DNA from 2 places in the Agrococcus sp. ARC_14 genome. Region 1 is predicted to be linked to the other one. Evidence: predicted binding sites of a transcription regulator. Region 1 holds the regulator's gene; the other holds the start of a gene.
What was found. The regulator LexA, encoded in region 1, represses DNA repair genes until DNA is damaged. The targets are predictions, from matches to a motif close to TCGAACANNTGTTCGA.

Region 1 (7,404 bases):
TGACCGACACCGCAGAGCACAGCCACGGAGACGACGCCCTCGATCAGGCGCGCGACATCGCGGACGTGCCGGCGGTCGAGCTCATCAACACGGTCGCGATCCATCTGCTGAGCGCCGCCGCGGTCAAGGTCGGCCTCGCCGACGACCCGGAGCAGCAGCTCGACCTCGACGAGGCGCGCAAGCTCATCAACGCGCTCGCCGGTCTCGTCACCGCCGCCGCCCCCGAGATCGGCAGCATCCACGCCGCGCCGCTGCGCGACGGCCTGCGCTCCGTGCAGCTCGCGTTCCGCGAGGCGAGCACCATCGCCGACGCGCCCGGCAAGGGCCCCGGCGAGAAGTTCACCGGCTCGGTGGTCTGAGCAGCCGACGCTGCAGCGTCACTGCAGCGCGCCGCTCGCGGTCTGCCACTCGTCTCGCGTGATCGCCAACGCTGCCTGTGCCACGAGCGGCAGCCGCGCCGCCCCGCCGTCCCAGCGATGCATGCGCAGCGCGAGGCTCGTGATCCGCTCCTGCACGACGGGAGTCTCGCCCAGCACCCCGGCGGCCGTCTGCAGCTGCGCTGCAGCGTCGTGACCGGCGACTCCCTCGGCATCCACGAGCGCGTGCACCTCGAGCTCCGCGCCAGCCAGTCGGCTGCGCGGATCGCCCGTCGCCAGCACGAGTGCCCGCACGGCGGGCTGCGCGAACACGGCGGCAGCGACGGCCGCCTGCACGGCCTCGTCCTGCACGCCCCACGACCAGGGCGCATCCGTCAGCAGCGCCTCGAGCATCGTGCGCGTCAGCACGAACTCGCTCTCGCTGCCGGGGTCGATGACCACGCGGGCCGGCCCGTCGAGGGCGGCGGCAGCGGCGCGCTGGACGCTCGTGGGCACGGGACGCGCAGCGGTGTTCCACGCCTGCATCGCCGCGACGTGCGAGAACATCGGCAGGATCGCTCCGCCATCCGGCCCCTGCACCGTGACGATCGAGAGCTCCTGCGTCTTGTCGACCGTGCGGCCGCGCTCGTCGACGGCGGTGTCACCCGCGGCCGCGAGCAGCGGCACCAGCAGTCGCTGCCCGCGCAGCGCCTCGACGACCGAGCCCCGGCCGGCAGCGTCTGCGGCCAGCGATGCGACCGCCTCGACGTAGTCCGCGGGTGCCGAGCCGTCGTCGCCCGCGTACGCGGTGTCGTGGTGCTGGAACGAGCGCCCCTCCCAGGAGCGGCCCGCCGAATCTGCCTCGCGGCTCACGCCGACGGCCCTACTGGCCCGCGACATCCAGCGCCGCGACCAGCGTGAACGCGCCCGCGTAGAGCGCCTTGCCGACGATGGCGCCCTCGACGCCGTGCGGCACGAGCTCGCGCAGGGCCGCGATGTCGTCGAGGCTCGAGATGCCGCCCGAGGCGACGACCGGCTTGTCGACGCGATCGGCGACCTGCTCCAGCAGCTGGAGGTTCGGGCCCTGGAGCGTGCCGTCCTTCGTCACGTCGGTGACGACGTAGCGGCTGCAGCCCGCAGCCTCGAGGCGGTCGAGCACCTGCCAGAGGTCGCCGCCCTCCTGCGTCCAGCCGCGGGCGGCGAGCGTCGTGCCACGGACGTCGAGTCCGACCGCGATCTGGTCGCCGTACTCGGCGATCACGGATGCGGTCCACTCGGGGTTCTCGAGGGCCGCGGTGCCGAGGTTGATGCGCTTGACGCCCGTGGCGAGCGCCGCCTCGAGGGTGGCCTCGTCGCGGATGCCTCCGGAGAGCTCGACCTGCACGCGGCCCTTGACGGCCTTGATGACCTTCTTGATCACGGCGCGGTTGTCGCCGCGGCCGAACGCTGCGTCGAGGTCGACGAGGTGGATCCACTCCGCGCCCTGGCGCACCCAGTCCTCAGCCGCGTCGATCGGGCTGCCGAAGGAGGTCTCTGTACCGGCCTTGCCCTGGGTGAGCCGCACCGCCTTGCCACCGGCGACGTCGATCGCGGGCAGCAGCTGCAGCTTGGGCGACTGGTTGAAATCGGTCATGGTGACGGTGCCTTCTTGGGGAGCGAGCGGAGTGAGCCAGGCGATGGCCCGGGTCGGAGGGCCGGTGCGATGCTACTCGTGCAGGTCAGAGGCCGCGAACCCAGTTCGCCAGCAGGCGGATCCCGGCTTCGCCGGACTTCTCCGGGTGGAACTGCGTGGCGGTCAGCGGGCCGTTCTCGACGGCGGCGATGAACCGCTCGCCGTGGGTGGCCCACGCGACCTTCGGTTGGCGGACGCGAGGGTGCGGATCGATCAGCCACTCGGTCGCGGCGTAGGAGTGCACGAAGTAGAAGCGCTCGTCGCGCACGCCCTCGAAGAGCGCAGAGCCCTCCGGCGCCTCGACCTCCGCCCAGCCCATGTGCGGCAGGATGTCGGCCTGCAGCCGGCGGACGGTGCCCGGCCACTCGTCGAGCGCGTCGGTGTGGACGCCGCCCTCCTCCCCGGAGGAGAACAGCACCTGCATGCCGACGCAGATGCCCAGCACCGGCCGGCCGCCAGCGAGCCGGCGGCCGATGAGCTCGCCGCCGTGGATCGCCTGGATGCCCGCCATGCACGCGGCGATCGATCCGACACCCGGCACCACCAGGCCATCCGCCGCCATGACGGTGGCGCGATCGGCGGTGAGGATCACGTCTGCGCCCGCGGCCTCGATGGCCTTGGCGGCAGAGTGCACGTTGCCGAGGCCGTAGTCGAGCAGCGCGACTGTCGGACGCGGAGCCGTCACAGTGCTCCCTTGGTGGAGGGGACGCCCGTCACGCGAGGATCCTGCTCGACCGCGACGCGCAGCGCCCGGGCGAAGGCCTTGAACTCCGCCTCAGCGATGTGGTGCGGGTCGCGCCCGGAGAGCAGGTCGACGTGCGCGGTGATGCGCGCGTTGAGCGTGATCGCCTCGAAGACGTGGCGCACGAGCGAGCCGGTGAAGTGGCCGCCGATGCGGTGCAGCTCGAAGCCGGCCGGCTCGCCGGAGTGCACGAGGAACGGCCTGCCGGAGAGGTCGACGACGGCGCGCGCGAGCGCTTCGTCGAGCGGCACGGTCGCGTCGCCGTAGCGGCGCACGCCTGCCTTGTCGCCCAGCGCATCCTTGAGCGCGAGGCCCAGCGCGATCGCGGTGTCCTCGACCGTGTGGTGCGCGTCGATGTCGGTGTCGCCGCTCGCCTGCACGTCGAGATCGATGAGCGAGTGCTTCGAGAAGGCAGTCAGCATGTGGTCGAAGAAGGGCACCGTGGTCGAGATCGACGAGGTGCCGGTGCCGTCGAGGTCGAGCGAGAGTCGGATGCTCGACTCGCTCGTCGTGCGCTCGATCGTTGCGGTGCGTGCCATGGCTCGATCCTATTCTGCGGTGAGCGCGGCCAAGGCGGCCAGCAGCGCGGTCGTCTCCCCCGGCGTGCCGGCGGTGATGCGGAGCGTGCCCGGCAGCCCGACATCGCGCACCAGGATGCCGCGGTCGAGCAGTGCCTGGAAGGTCGCGCTCGGATCGGCGATGCCGCCCACGAGCACGAAGTTGGAGTCAGAGGGATAGGGCTGCATGCCCAGCTGCGCGAGCGCTTCGACGAGTCGATCGCGCTGCGCACGCAGCTCGTCGACGCGCGCCAGCATCTGGTCGCTGTGGCGCAGCGCCGCGACCGCCGCGGCCTGCGTGATGGCCGAGAGGTGGTACGGCAGGCGAACGAGCCGCAGCGCGTCGATCACCGCCGGGTCGGCCGCGAGGTAGCCGACCCGGATGCCTGCGAAGGCGAAGGCCTTGCTCATGGTGCGCGACACGAGCAGCCGCGGGAAGCGCTCGAGCAGCGTCAGCGCCGTCTGGCTGCGGTCATGCGCGAACTCGGCATAGGCCTCGTCGACGAGGACGATGCCCCGCGCGGCCTCGGCTGCGGCCTCGATGACGTCGAGGCCGATCGCCGTGCCCGTGGGGTTGTTCGGCGAGCACAGGAAGACGATGTCGGGATCGTGCTCGGCGATGGCCGCCCGCACCGCCTCGGGCGTGAGCGTGAAGTCGTCGGCGCGCGGCACCGGGATCCACTCCATGCCGACGCCCTGCGCGAGCAGCGGGTACATCGAGTAGGTCGGGGTGAACGAGAGCAGCGAGCGGCCGGGGCCGCCGAAGGCCTGCAGCACGTGCTGCAGCACTTCGTTGGAGCCGTTCCCCGCCCAGATCTGCGCGGGCTCGATCCCGTGACCCAGGTAGTCGGCGAACGAGCGGCGGAGCGTGTCGAACTCGCGGTCTGGATAGCGGTTGGCGTCGGGCAGCGCGCGGGCGATCTCCTGCACGATGTCGAGTGCGACGGCCTCGGGCACGCGGTACGCGTTCTCGTTGACGTTGAGGCGAACAGGGACCTCGAGCTGCGGCGCTCCGTAAGGCGTCAGGCCACGAAGGTCGTCGCGGATGGGCAGATCATCGAGGCTTGTCACCCGACCAGCCTAGGACGATGTCAGATGCCTCGCGCGGCGCAGCCTGCGGGCCGCAGCCGGATCAGCCGGCGTAGTGCGCCGGGATCGCGAGCTGCTCGCCGGGCTGGATGGAGCCGGCGATGCCGTTGAGCATCTCGATCTCGGCGATCACGTCTCGGGGGTCGGCATCGGGTGCGAGCGACTGCGCGATCTGCCAGAGCGACTGACCGGGCAGCACGGTGACGTACGAGAAGTCGGCAGTCTGCGTCGACGAGGAGGCGACAGCGCCGGCAAGGGCGTCGCCCAGCACACCAGCTCCGGCGAGCGCGGCGGCGGCGAGGACGGGGGTGGCGACGAGCAGGGCCAGGGCGCGGCGACCGCGCGAGGTCATCCGCAGGCGGACAGTCGGCGTGGCGGTGGCGATGGCAGTCATCGGTGCTCCTTCCAGTCTGGGATCCGCAGGCGGTGCTCGGCCGGGAGCACCGCCTGCGAATCTCTGTTTCGAACCTATCTTCGATTCCCTGGACGAGTCAAGCCCTGCCGCGGAGTTTCTCCACGACACGCTCGAACATCCGTTTGATTCGGGCGTCCTGTCGGATACGCTTTCGAACCAGGAGCAGTCAATCGCAGGCCACCCACACGCCCGTCCCGGGCGCCCGGCGGGCATCGCGGCGACAGAGCGGAGCGGGCATGACGAGGCAGCTGACCGAGAAGCAGCAGGCGATCCTGCAGGTCATCCAGAAGGCCGTGCGCCAGCGCGGGTACCCGCCGAGCTACCGAGAGATCGGCGACGCCGTCGGCCTCTCTTCGCTCTCGAGCGTCACCCACCAGCTGGGGCAGCTCGAGCTCGCCGGCATGATCCGGCGCGACCCCGCTCGGCCGCGCGCCATCGAGGTGCTCGTCCCCGACGAGTCGGTCGAGTCGCTCGCCACCATGGAGCAGGCCACGTTCGTGCCGATGGTCGGTCGCATCGCCGCAGGCATCCCGATCACCGCGGAGGAGCAGGTGGAGGACACCTACCCGCTGCCGAAGGCGCTCGTGGGCGGTGGCGACCTCTTCATACTCAAGGTCGTCGGCGAGTCCATGATCGACGCCGCGATCTGCGACGGCGACTGGGTCGTCGTGCGGCAGCAGCGCGACGCGACCAATGGCGACATCGTGGCCGCGATGCTCGACGGCGAGGCGACCGTGAAGGTCTTCAAGCAGCGCGACGGCCACACCTGGCTGCTGCCCCGCAACTCCGCCTTCGAGCCCATCCTCGGCGATGAGTCCGAGGTGCTGGGCAAGGTCGTCGCGGTGCTGCGCTCGGTGTAGCGTTCGGAGGACTCAATGCCGCAGAGCGGCGTTGAGTCCGGAGAGCGCTAGATCGAGTAGGCGGCCGCAAGGCCGCCGTACCGAGATCTCACTCGTCAGCGCGCGGGCTCGACGCGGAACTCGGCGAGCTGGCTCAGCACCGCCGCCGAGACCTTGGCGTCGATGCGCGTGCCGCCCTCCTCATAGACCTCGCGCAGCACGTCGAAGCGGTCGTGCAGCATCGCGATCACGTCACCGCGCTCGAAGGGCACCAGCAGCGACACCGGCACCTCCGGCCGCGGCAGCATCTCGGCGATGCGCGCGAGGATCTCGTCGACGCCGTCGCCGGTGCGTGCGGATGCGAAGATCGCGTCCGGCTGCAGCCCCCGCAGCACCAGCTGCTCGTCGGCGTCGATGAGATCGGCCTTGTTGAACACCACGATCTCGGGGATCGAGCGTGCGCCCGTCTCCCCCAGCACGTCGCGGACCGTGGCGATCTGCGACGCGGGGTCCGGGTGACTGCCGTCGACGACGTGCACGATGAGCTCCGACTCTGCGACCTCCTCGAGCGTCGAGCGGAACGCCTCCACCAGCTGATGCGGCAGGTTGCGCACGAAGCCGACGGTGTCGGCGATCGTGAACTCGCGGCCATCCGCCGTCTTGGCCTGGCGCACCGTGGCGTCAAGGGTGGCGAAGAGCGAGTTCTCGACGAGCACGCCCGCGCCCGTGATGCGGTTGAGCAGCGATGACTTGCCGGCGTTCGTGTACCCGGCGATCGCGACCCCCGGCACCTCGAAGCGGTCGCGGTTGGCGCGCTTCGCCTGTCGTGCGGGTGCGAAGCCCTTGATCTGCTTGCGCAGTCGCGCCATGCGGGTGTGGATGCGACGGCGGTCGAGCTCGATCTTCGTCTCACCGGGGCCGCGCGAACCCATGCCTGCGCCCTGGCCACCGACCTGGCCACCGGCCTGGCGCGACATCGAATCGCCCCAGCCACGCAGGCGCGGCAGCAGGTACTCGAGCTGCGCGAGCTCGACCTGTGCCTTGCCCTCGCGGCTCTTGGCATGCTGGCTGAAGATGTCGAGGATGACGGCGGTGCGGTCGATGACCTTCACCTTCACGCGGTCCTCGAGCGCTCGTCGCTGGCTGGGTGAGAGCTCGCTGTCGGCGACGACGGTGTCGGCCCCGAGCTCCTTGACCAGCGCGGCGAGCTCGTCGGCCTTGCCGCTGCCGACGTAGGTCGCGGGGTCGGGATTCGGCCTGCGCTGCAGCAGGCCGTCGAGCACCTGCGCGCCGGCCGTCTCGGCGAGGGCCGAGAGCTCGCGCAGCGAGTTCTCGGCGTCTCCGGCGGAGCCCGCGTAGACCCCGACGAGCACGACGTTCTCGAGGCGCACCTCGCGGTACTCGACCTCGGTGATGTCCTCGAGCTCGGTGCGCAGCCCATCGACCCGGCGGAGCGCCGCACGCTCGTCGCGGTCGAGCTGGTCGCCGTCGGTGTCGCTGAAGGCGTCATCTGCCTGCAGCGCCTGCGCGCGCGCCGAGAGCACCTCGCCGTCCCCCGGCTGCGCCCACGCAAGGATCCGCTCCGTCGCGCGCCCTCCGTCGGGGACGTGCTCTGCGCCGTCTGCCGCGTGCTGCGGTTCTGCCATGGTCTGTCCTTCGCTACTGTCGAGTCCGTGCCGGACCACTATTTCTCCCCAGATCCCGAGGCTCCCAGGTCGATCCGCACGATCCGGG
Region 2 (7,404 bases), on a different contig from region 1:
CGCCGCCGCTTCGCATGCCCGGTCGGCCCCGGCGCTCCGGGCCGGGCGAGCGACACGACGACCCCGACCATCGACCGAGCCATGGCGAGCTGATGCACGCGCGCGTCGGGGTGTGTTCACGGCGATCGTGGCTCGGCATCATCCAGAGCCCGCACTGGGCGGGCAAGCACGGCGCTGGCGAGCAAGCAGCCGGAGGGCGCTGAGCCGAGGGACGCGGCGCGCGGACCGGTCGGAGGTTCAGGCCCGCATGACGATTCGTGGAGCTGGCCGGTGGTCGACGGCGAACCCCTGAGTGCCCGACCGCACGCTGGCACGCAGCCGACGGTGGAGTCGTGCTTCGAGCGACCGGGTCATGAGCCCGGGTCGCCGAACGGAGGGCGGGCGTGATGACGCGGGGATCTTGACGGCGAGGTTCGCGGCCGCGCCGGCGGCGAGCACGTCGTCGCGGCTGTCGACCCACGGGATGGGCTCGAGGTCGGCGTCGACGCCGATGGCGCCGCGCATGCCTGCTGCGGAAGCTCCCCGCTCGAGCGCGATGCGGGCGATCTGCCCGATGCCGGGCACTCGGCCGGCCGGCCGCTTGCGAGCGGCGCGAGCGCGTGCGTCGGCAGGCCGAAGCTGCGGGACGACGCGCCAGCAGCCAGGGGTGCCGACGACGACGAGGCGGCCGGCATGGACTTCGTGGTGACAGTGGCTGCAGAGCAGGATGCCGTTCCGCACGTCGGTGTCGCCGCCGCGCTGCCACCACCAGACGTGGTGGGCCTCGGTCCAGGCGACGGGTGCAGCGCACCCGGCGCAGCTGCCGTACTGGGCCGCCAGCGCGCGCCGCTGGGCGCGGCTGAAGAGGCGCTCGGTGCGGCCGAGCTCCAGCACCTCGCCGCCCGCGTCGACGAGCGCGCGCTGCACGATCGCGTCGCACAGCAGCCGGTCGATCGTCTCGATCGGCACCGGGTTGCGGGTGTGCTCGATCGTGAGCGTGCGGTCTGGATGGTCGAGGCCGCGGCGGTACGCCTCGTAGGCGTCCTGCTGCACGGTGAAGACGAGCCGGGGGACCTCGCCGCCGGCGAGGGGAGCCTTGCCCGACGCAGCCTGCGCCCGCACGATGCCCATCATGACGTCGTGCCGCTGCTGCTCGAGCGAACGGTCGTCGACCGGCACCATCGGGTTGCCGGCGGTCGGCGCTGCGGGTTGATCATCGCGGAACCTCACCTGCACGCGCGGCGCGGTGTGCGCATCGAGCAGGGCCTTGAGGGCAGAGCCTTCCTCGGGCGGGCTGATCATGAGCGTGCGCCACATGCCGTCGGGCTGCTGCCAGTGCCGCAGGCTGCGCATCGCGCGCTGCCGCTCGCTCGCGGGCAGCACGCCATCAGGGTCGAGCACGGCCACGTAGGCGCGGGCCTGCTCCACAAGCAGCTCGGGCGCCAGCGGACCCTCAGGGTCGGTCGCGGCCTCGACCAGGCAGCCTTCGGCCCAGGCGAGCAGCTCGAGGTCGGCGTTCGCGGCGCCGGTCTCCAGCGTGGTCACGATCGCACGCGCCTGTGCGAGCGAGAGCTCGCCCGCATCGAGTCCATCGGCGACCAGGGGATAGCGCTTGGGGATGTCGCCGCCGGAGACGGAGATGCGAGCGGTCGTGGCCCGCGCCATCGACAGCAGCTCGCTCGCCTCACGGGCGCGGATGCCGAACGCGGATGCGACCGCCTCCTTCGCGCTGCGCTTGCCCAGCTTGCGGCAGAGGTCGGTCTCGGGTGAGCCGTCCGAGCGAGCATCGACCACGCCGGCGAGGCGCACCTGCTGCGCCTGGACGAGCCGCGCCAGCTCGGCTGTCTGGCTCAGCAGCATCGCGATCTCGTGGTCGGCGACGGTGGCGAGCGAGGCGGCATCGGCGAACATCGCGCGCACGGCAGCGACGGCGGTCGCTGCCTGCTCGACCCTCGTCATCATCGACTCCTTCACCCTGCGCCCGCCGGCTGCCGGCAACCCTCACAGCATCGAACGTCTGTTCGAAGACTATCGAAGGGCACTGACACGCGATGGCAAGTCAGCGATGACTGTGGAGAACTCGTGAGGCCGATCCGACGGGCGCCCCGCGCGGGCGCATCGCTCGCCCTGGGTCATCAGCCCAGTCGACTCCAGCCCTCCGGCATGAACCCCTCGGCCTCGAGCATGAAGCGGCCGATCGGCGTCGCAGCGCGCTTCCGCAGCTTCGCCGCCGACGACCGCAGCTCCTTGAACGGCTTGCCGTAGACCGTCACCTCGCGGCTCCCCTCGAACGCCTGGTCGGGCCGCTCCCGCGCGATCGTCAGCACGCGACCGGCTGCCCATGCCGGCTCCTGCGGCATCACGGGCTCCAGCGCGATCGTGCTGCCCTCCGGCGCCAGGAAGCCGCCGAACGCCACCGGGTCGCCGCCCTCCACGGGCGTGAGCCAGCGCATCCACTCCCCCGGGTCGAACTCGGGCAGCGGATGGGTCGCCACGCCCTCGACGGCACGGCGCGTGCCGACGTGCCAGCGCTGGTAGGGGCGATCCTCGGCACCGTCGAAGGTGTAGAGCTGCAGGTCGAGCAGCGCGTCGTCGCTGTCGAGCGCATGCTGCTCGATCTCGAGCGAGTCGGCGCGCACCGCCCCGTAGGACCACGGGTGCAGCGCCTTGCCGAAGCGCGTCGCCGCCTCGACGACCAGGCCGCCCGACTCCTCGTCGAGCTCGGCCTCGACGCGCAGCGGGATCCCCTGCTCGTCGATCGCCCAGAGCCCGAAGGGATTGACGGGCTGGTCGCCCTCGCGCTCGGCCGGCGAATCCTGCAGGAAGCGGTCGGGGGTCGACGCGATCAGCAGATCGCGCTCGTCGGACTCCCAGTCGTCGTCGAGCGTCGTGTCGGCGCGCACCTCGGCAGCCTTCGCCTCCGGCTCGAGATCGATCTCGACCACCCAGCCGTGCTCCTCGTCGAGGTCGACGACCTGCTTGACCGCCGTGCTGTAGACGCCCGGCGGGATCTCGCCCGCGCCGTCCGGCACGAGCAGATAGGTGCGCGCCATCCGCGTGGGAGCGTTGGAGAGGGCGATCTCGACGATCGGCCCGCGCCGGGTCTCGAGGAAGCCATGGATGGGGAAGTCGAGCTCGCCGACGGTCTGGGTCACGGTTCCACGGTAATGCTCATTCGGGCATGGGAGGCTGGCGACGTGCGTGGACCGGCGGTGCTCTTCATCCTCGCGGCGCTCGTCGTCGTCGAGTTCATCGCCTGGCTCATCCTCGCGATGTGGGGCTGGACGATCGGCTCGCAGTGGGGCGACACCGCGGGAGCCATCGGCACCATCGTGGCGTTCGCGCTCGTCGTGCTCGCCTGGTCGCAGCTCGCCTCCCGCAGGGCGAAGGTGCCGACGCCCGTCAAGTGGGTCGCGAAGGTGCTGATCCTCGGTGGGGCCGCTCTGACGCTCGCGTCAACCGATCAGGTGGCTGCCGCGGTCGCGCTCGCGGTCGTGACGGCCATCTTGGTGCTGGTGTGCGAGACGAAGCCGGTGCGGGAGACGCTCGACGTGCTCGCCGAGCCGCGCGAACGCGGCAGGTAGGCGCCCGGGCGCAGCTCGCGCGGCACGGCTGCTGGCGTCGCGGTGCTCAGTCGAGCAGCGCGCCGCTGCCCGGCGGCAGCGAGAGCTCGCCGGAGATCGCCACGTCGGGATGCGTCCGGAAGCGGATGCGTCGGCACGAGACAGGCACGGACTGCGGCTTGTCGCCGAAGTTGAAGACGAGCTCGACGGCTGCGGTGTCGCGACGCAGGCTGGCTTCGGTCTCGTGACGCATGCCGGCTTCGCCGGCGTGCTCCTCGACCTGCGGTGCCTGCGGTGGCGGCCGCACGCCGCGCTGCAGACGCAGCACGCCTGCCTCCCCGAAGGCCTCGACCCGGTTGCGGCTCCAGTGCGGGTCGGTGAGCGCCGGCAGCTCGCGGCGCAGGCCGGCGAGCTCGCGATACCCGGCCAGCACCCGCTCGTGCCGCTCGCGCCGGATCTCCGACCAGCGCAGCTTCGACCGCTCGAACGTGGCCGGATCCTGCGGATCGGGCACGACCGACTCGTCCCACCCCATCCGCTCGAACTCCGCAAGCCTGCCCTCGCCGGTGAGTCGCCCGAGCTCTGGCTCGGGGTGGGACGTGAAGAACTGGAAGGGGCTCGAGGCAGCCCACTCCTCCCCCATGAACAGCATCGGTGTCGACGGGCCGGCATAGAGCAGCAGCGCCGCGCACAGCAGGCGCGACTCGTCGAGCGCCTCCGTGATGCGGTCGCCGCGGGCGCGGTTGCCGATCTGGTCGTGGTTCTGCGCGCTCACGACCAGCCGCCACGAGAGCGAGCGCTCCACATCGATCGGATGCCCGTGGTCGCGATCGCGGAATGTGGAGAACGAGCCGTCATGGAAGAAGCCGCGCTCGATCGTCTTCGCGAGCGCCGCGAGCGGCTCGAAGTCGGCGTAGTAGCCGTGCGTCTCGCCCGTGAGCGCGACGTGCAGGGCATGGTGGAAGTCATCCGACCACTGCGCATCCAGGCCCCAGCCGCCCGCCTCGCGCGGGGTGATGAGCTTCGGATCGTTGAGGTCGCTCTCGGCGATGAGCTCGAGCGGTCGGCCCAGGTGCGCGGCGAGCGCAGCGGTCTCGATCGCCATCTGCTCCAGGATGTGCACGTCGCCGCGCTCGACCGAGACCTCGTCGTCGATCGCGTGCACCGCGTCGAGCCGCAGCGCATCCACGTGCATCGTCTCGAACCAGAAGCGCACGTTGTCGAGCACGTACTGCCGCACCTCCGGATCGGCGACGTTGACGTGCTCGCCCCAGGTCGATCGCCCCTCGCTCGAGAGGTACGGGCCGAACCGCGGCAGATAGTTGCCCGAGGGGCCGAGGTGGTTGTAGACGACGTCCTGCACGACCGCGAGCCCGGCGTCGTGGGCGGCGTCGACGAAGCGCTGGTAGGCCGCGGGCCCGCCGTAGCCCTCGTGCACCGCGAACCAGGCGACGCCGTCGTAGCCCCAGTTGTGGGTGCCGTTGAAGGCGTTCACCGGCAGCAGCTCGACGTGCGTGACGCCGATCTCGAGCAGGTGACTGAGCCGCTCGGCCGCCGCGTCGAGCGTGCCCTCGTCGGTGAACGTGCCGATGTGCAGCTCGTAGAGCACGCCACCGGCGATCGGCCTGCCCGTCCACTCTGCGTCGTTCCAGTCATGGGCGGATGCGTCCCAGACGCGCGAGCGCTCGTGCACCCCGTGGGGCTGCCGGGTGGAGCGCGGGTCGGGCAGCACGGCGTCGTCGTCGTCGATCTGGAACCCGTAGTCGCCCGCGGGCGCGACAGCGTGCCACCAGTCGCCCTGCTCGCGCGCCATCTCGAGGCTGCGATCGCCGGCGACCACGCGCATCCGCGAGGCGTCCGGCGCCCACACGCGGTAGTCGTGCTGCTTGGTCATCGTGTCTCCTGGGTCAGGGTCTCGATACGACGCCCCGGCGTCTACTCGGCCGTCGTGTCGCGGGTGAGGAGCGCGACCGGGAGCGTCTCCAGCAGCGAGGCGAGAAGGGTCTTGCCGCCGCGCAGCTCGCGGCCGGTGAGCAGCTCGCGCCAGCTGCCCTCCGGCAGCTGCACCGTCGTGTCGCCCCAGCCGCCGCGCGCCGCGAGCGCGATCGGCAGGCGGGTCGCGACCGTGATCGCCCCGCCGCGATCGAACGCGATCGCGTGCTCGGCCGCGTCGCCGTGCGCGAGCAGCGGCGCGTAGGCCTCGAAGCGCTCGGGGTGCGCGCGGCGCAGGCGCAGCGCCTCGCGCACGAGCCGGGTCTTCGCGACCTCGAGATCCCACCCGCCCGCCAGCGGCTCGACCGCCTGCGCGCGCAGCGCATCCATCCGCTCCCAATCGATCGGCCTGCGGTTGTCGGGGTCGACGAGCGACCGCTCGAGCGCCTCCGAGCCCTGGTAGACGTCCGGGAAGCCAGGGATCGTGAGATTGAGCAGCTTCGCCGAGAGCACGTTGGCGCGGAATCCCTCCTCGGTCTCGGCCAGGAACGCCTCGACCGCCGTCGCAGGCGGCGGCGCGATGACCAGGCGGATGAGCTGGGCCAGGTCGGCCTCGAAGGTGAGGTCGGGAGCGGTCCAGTGCGTGTGCGCATCGGCCTCGCGCGCCGCCTTGACGCTGTAGGCGACGAGGCGCTCCTCGCTGGCCGGCCAGGCGCCGACGACGGCCTGCAGCAGCAGGTTGGCGAAGGTTCGGCCCTGCTGCGGGGCGAGCACGAGGAGCTTGTCGAGCAGCTCCTCCCAGGCACTCGGGACCTCGGCGATCGTGGTGATGCGCGCGCGCACGTCCTCGCCGCGCTTGGTGTCGTGCGTCGACAGGGCGTTCATGGCGTGCGGCCATTCGGCCTGCCGCCGTGCCATGCGTGCGTGGAACTCCTGCAGATCGACCGCGAAGACCTCCGGGTCGCCGCCCACCTCGTTGAGGCTCGTGAGCCGCGAGTAGCGGTAGAACGCGGTGTCCTCGACGCCCTTCGCCATCACCATGCCGCTGGTCTGCTGGAACCGCAGCGCCGCATCCTGCCTGGCGTTGCCGAGCACCGGCAGCAGCGCGTCGATCGTGTCGGCGAGCTCTGGACGGTGCTGCTTGGCGCGCTCGGCCGCCGTGCCGAGATGCTCGAGCCCCTCCGGCAGGTACGAGCGGTAGACCGGGAAGCAGGCGAGCAGCTCGGCGATCGCGTCGGCGGTGTCGGCCGGCGCGCCGCCGTCGCCCCACGCATCCGCCGCCCGCACCTCGCGCTCGAGACGCAGCACCTCTGCGCGCAGGATGCCGTCCGCGATGGCGCGCTTCGTGGTGTGCGTCATCGCCTGCCAGTCGACGGCCTCGCCGCCCCGCAGGCGGGTGTCGAGCGCGTCGAGGGCGTCGGCGGACGAGCCGTCGGTGAGCAGCCGGTCGATGAGGCCGAGGGTGTCGTAGCCGGTCGTGCCGGCCGCCGCCCATCGCGGCAGCTCCTCGCCCGGCTCCAGGATCTTCTCGACCAGCACGAAGGCGCCGCCCGTCAGCCGGTCGAGATCCTCGAGGTAGCCGGCCGGATCGCGCAGGCCGTCGGGGTGGTCGACGCGGAGGCCCTGCACGAGCCGCTCGTCGAACCAGCGCTCGATCTCGACGTGCGTGGCGTCGAAGACCTCCGGCAGCTCGACCCGCACGGCGGCGAGCGTCGTCACCGCGAAGAAGCGCCGGTAGTTCAGCCGGTCGTCGGCCTGCTGCCAGTGGCCGAGCCGGTAGTGCTGGCGCGCCAGCACCTCCTGCGGCGAGCCGTCGCCGGTGCCGGGCGCGACGGGCAGCCTGGTGTCCCAGTAGCGCAGTGCGGCGGCGCCGGCTTCCTGGGCGCCGTCGCCATCGGCGGCGGGCTCGAGCGTCAGGTGGCCGACCGTG

Region 2: MKD51_RS14090 (HNH endonuclease signature motif containing protein) is a predicted target of LexA. The motif match lies at 1,989-2,004, and genes of this name have one in related genera.

The regions. Positions count from the first base shown of each region.
Region 1 is NZ_JAKUDO010000001.1:2,374,816-2,382,219, forward strand. Features, by position in the region: gene MKD51_RS11715 (DUF1844 domain-containing protein) at 1-359, shown strand, start outside; gene MKD51_RS11720 (SseB family protein) at 378-1,229, opposite strand; gene priA (bifunctional 1-(5-phosphoribosyl)-5-((5-phosphoribosylamino)methylideneamino)imidazole-4-carboxamide isomerase/phosphoribosylanthranilate isomerase PriA) at 1,240-1,989, opposite strand; gene hisH (imidazole glycerol phosphate synthase subunit HisH) at 2,075-2,713, opposite strand; gene hisB (imidazoleglycerol-phosphate dehydratase HisB) at 2,710-3,309, opposite strand; gene MKD51_RS11740 (histidinol-phosphate transaminase) at 3,319-4,398, opposite strand; gene MKD51_RS11745 (hypothetical protein) at 4,460-4,810, opposite strand; gene lexA (transcriptional repressor LexA) at 5,068-5,691, shown strand; gene hflX (GTPase HflX) at 5,787-7,316, opposite strand; gene MKD51_RS11760 (methyltransferase) at 7,344-7,404, shown strand, end outside.
Region 2 is NZ_JAKUDO010000002.1:173,063-180,466, reverse strand. Features, by position in the region: gene MKD51_RS14095 (helix-turn-helix domain-containing protein) at 1-93, shown strand, start outside; gene MKD51_RS14090 (HNH endonuclease signature motif containing protein) at 238-1,938, opposite strand; gene MKD51_RS14085 (hypothetical protein) at 2,115-3,134, opposite strand; gene MKD51_RS14080 (DUF2568 domain-containing protein) at 3,177-3,563, shown strand; gene treZ (malto-oligosyltrehalose trehalohydrolase) at 3,610-5,436, opposite strand; gene treY (malto-oligosyltrehalose synthase) at 5,478-7,404, opposite strand, start outside.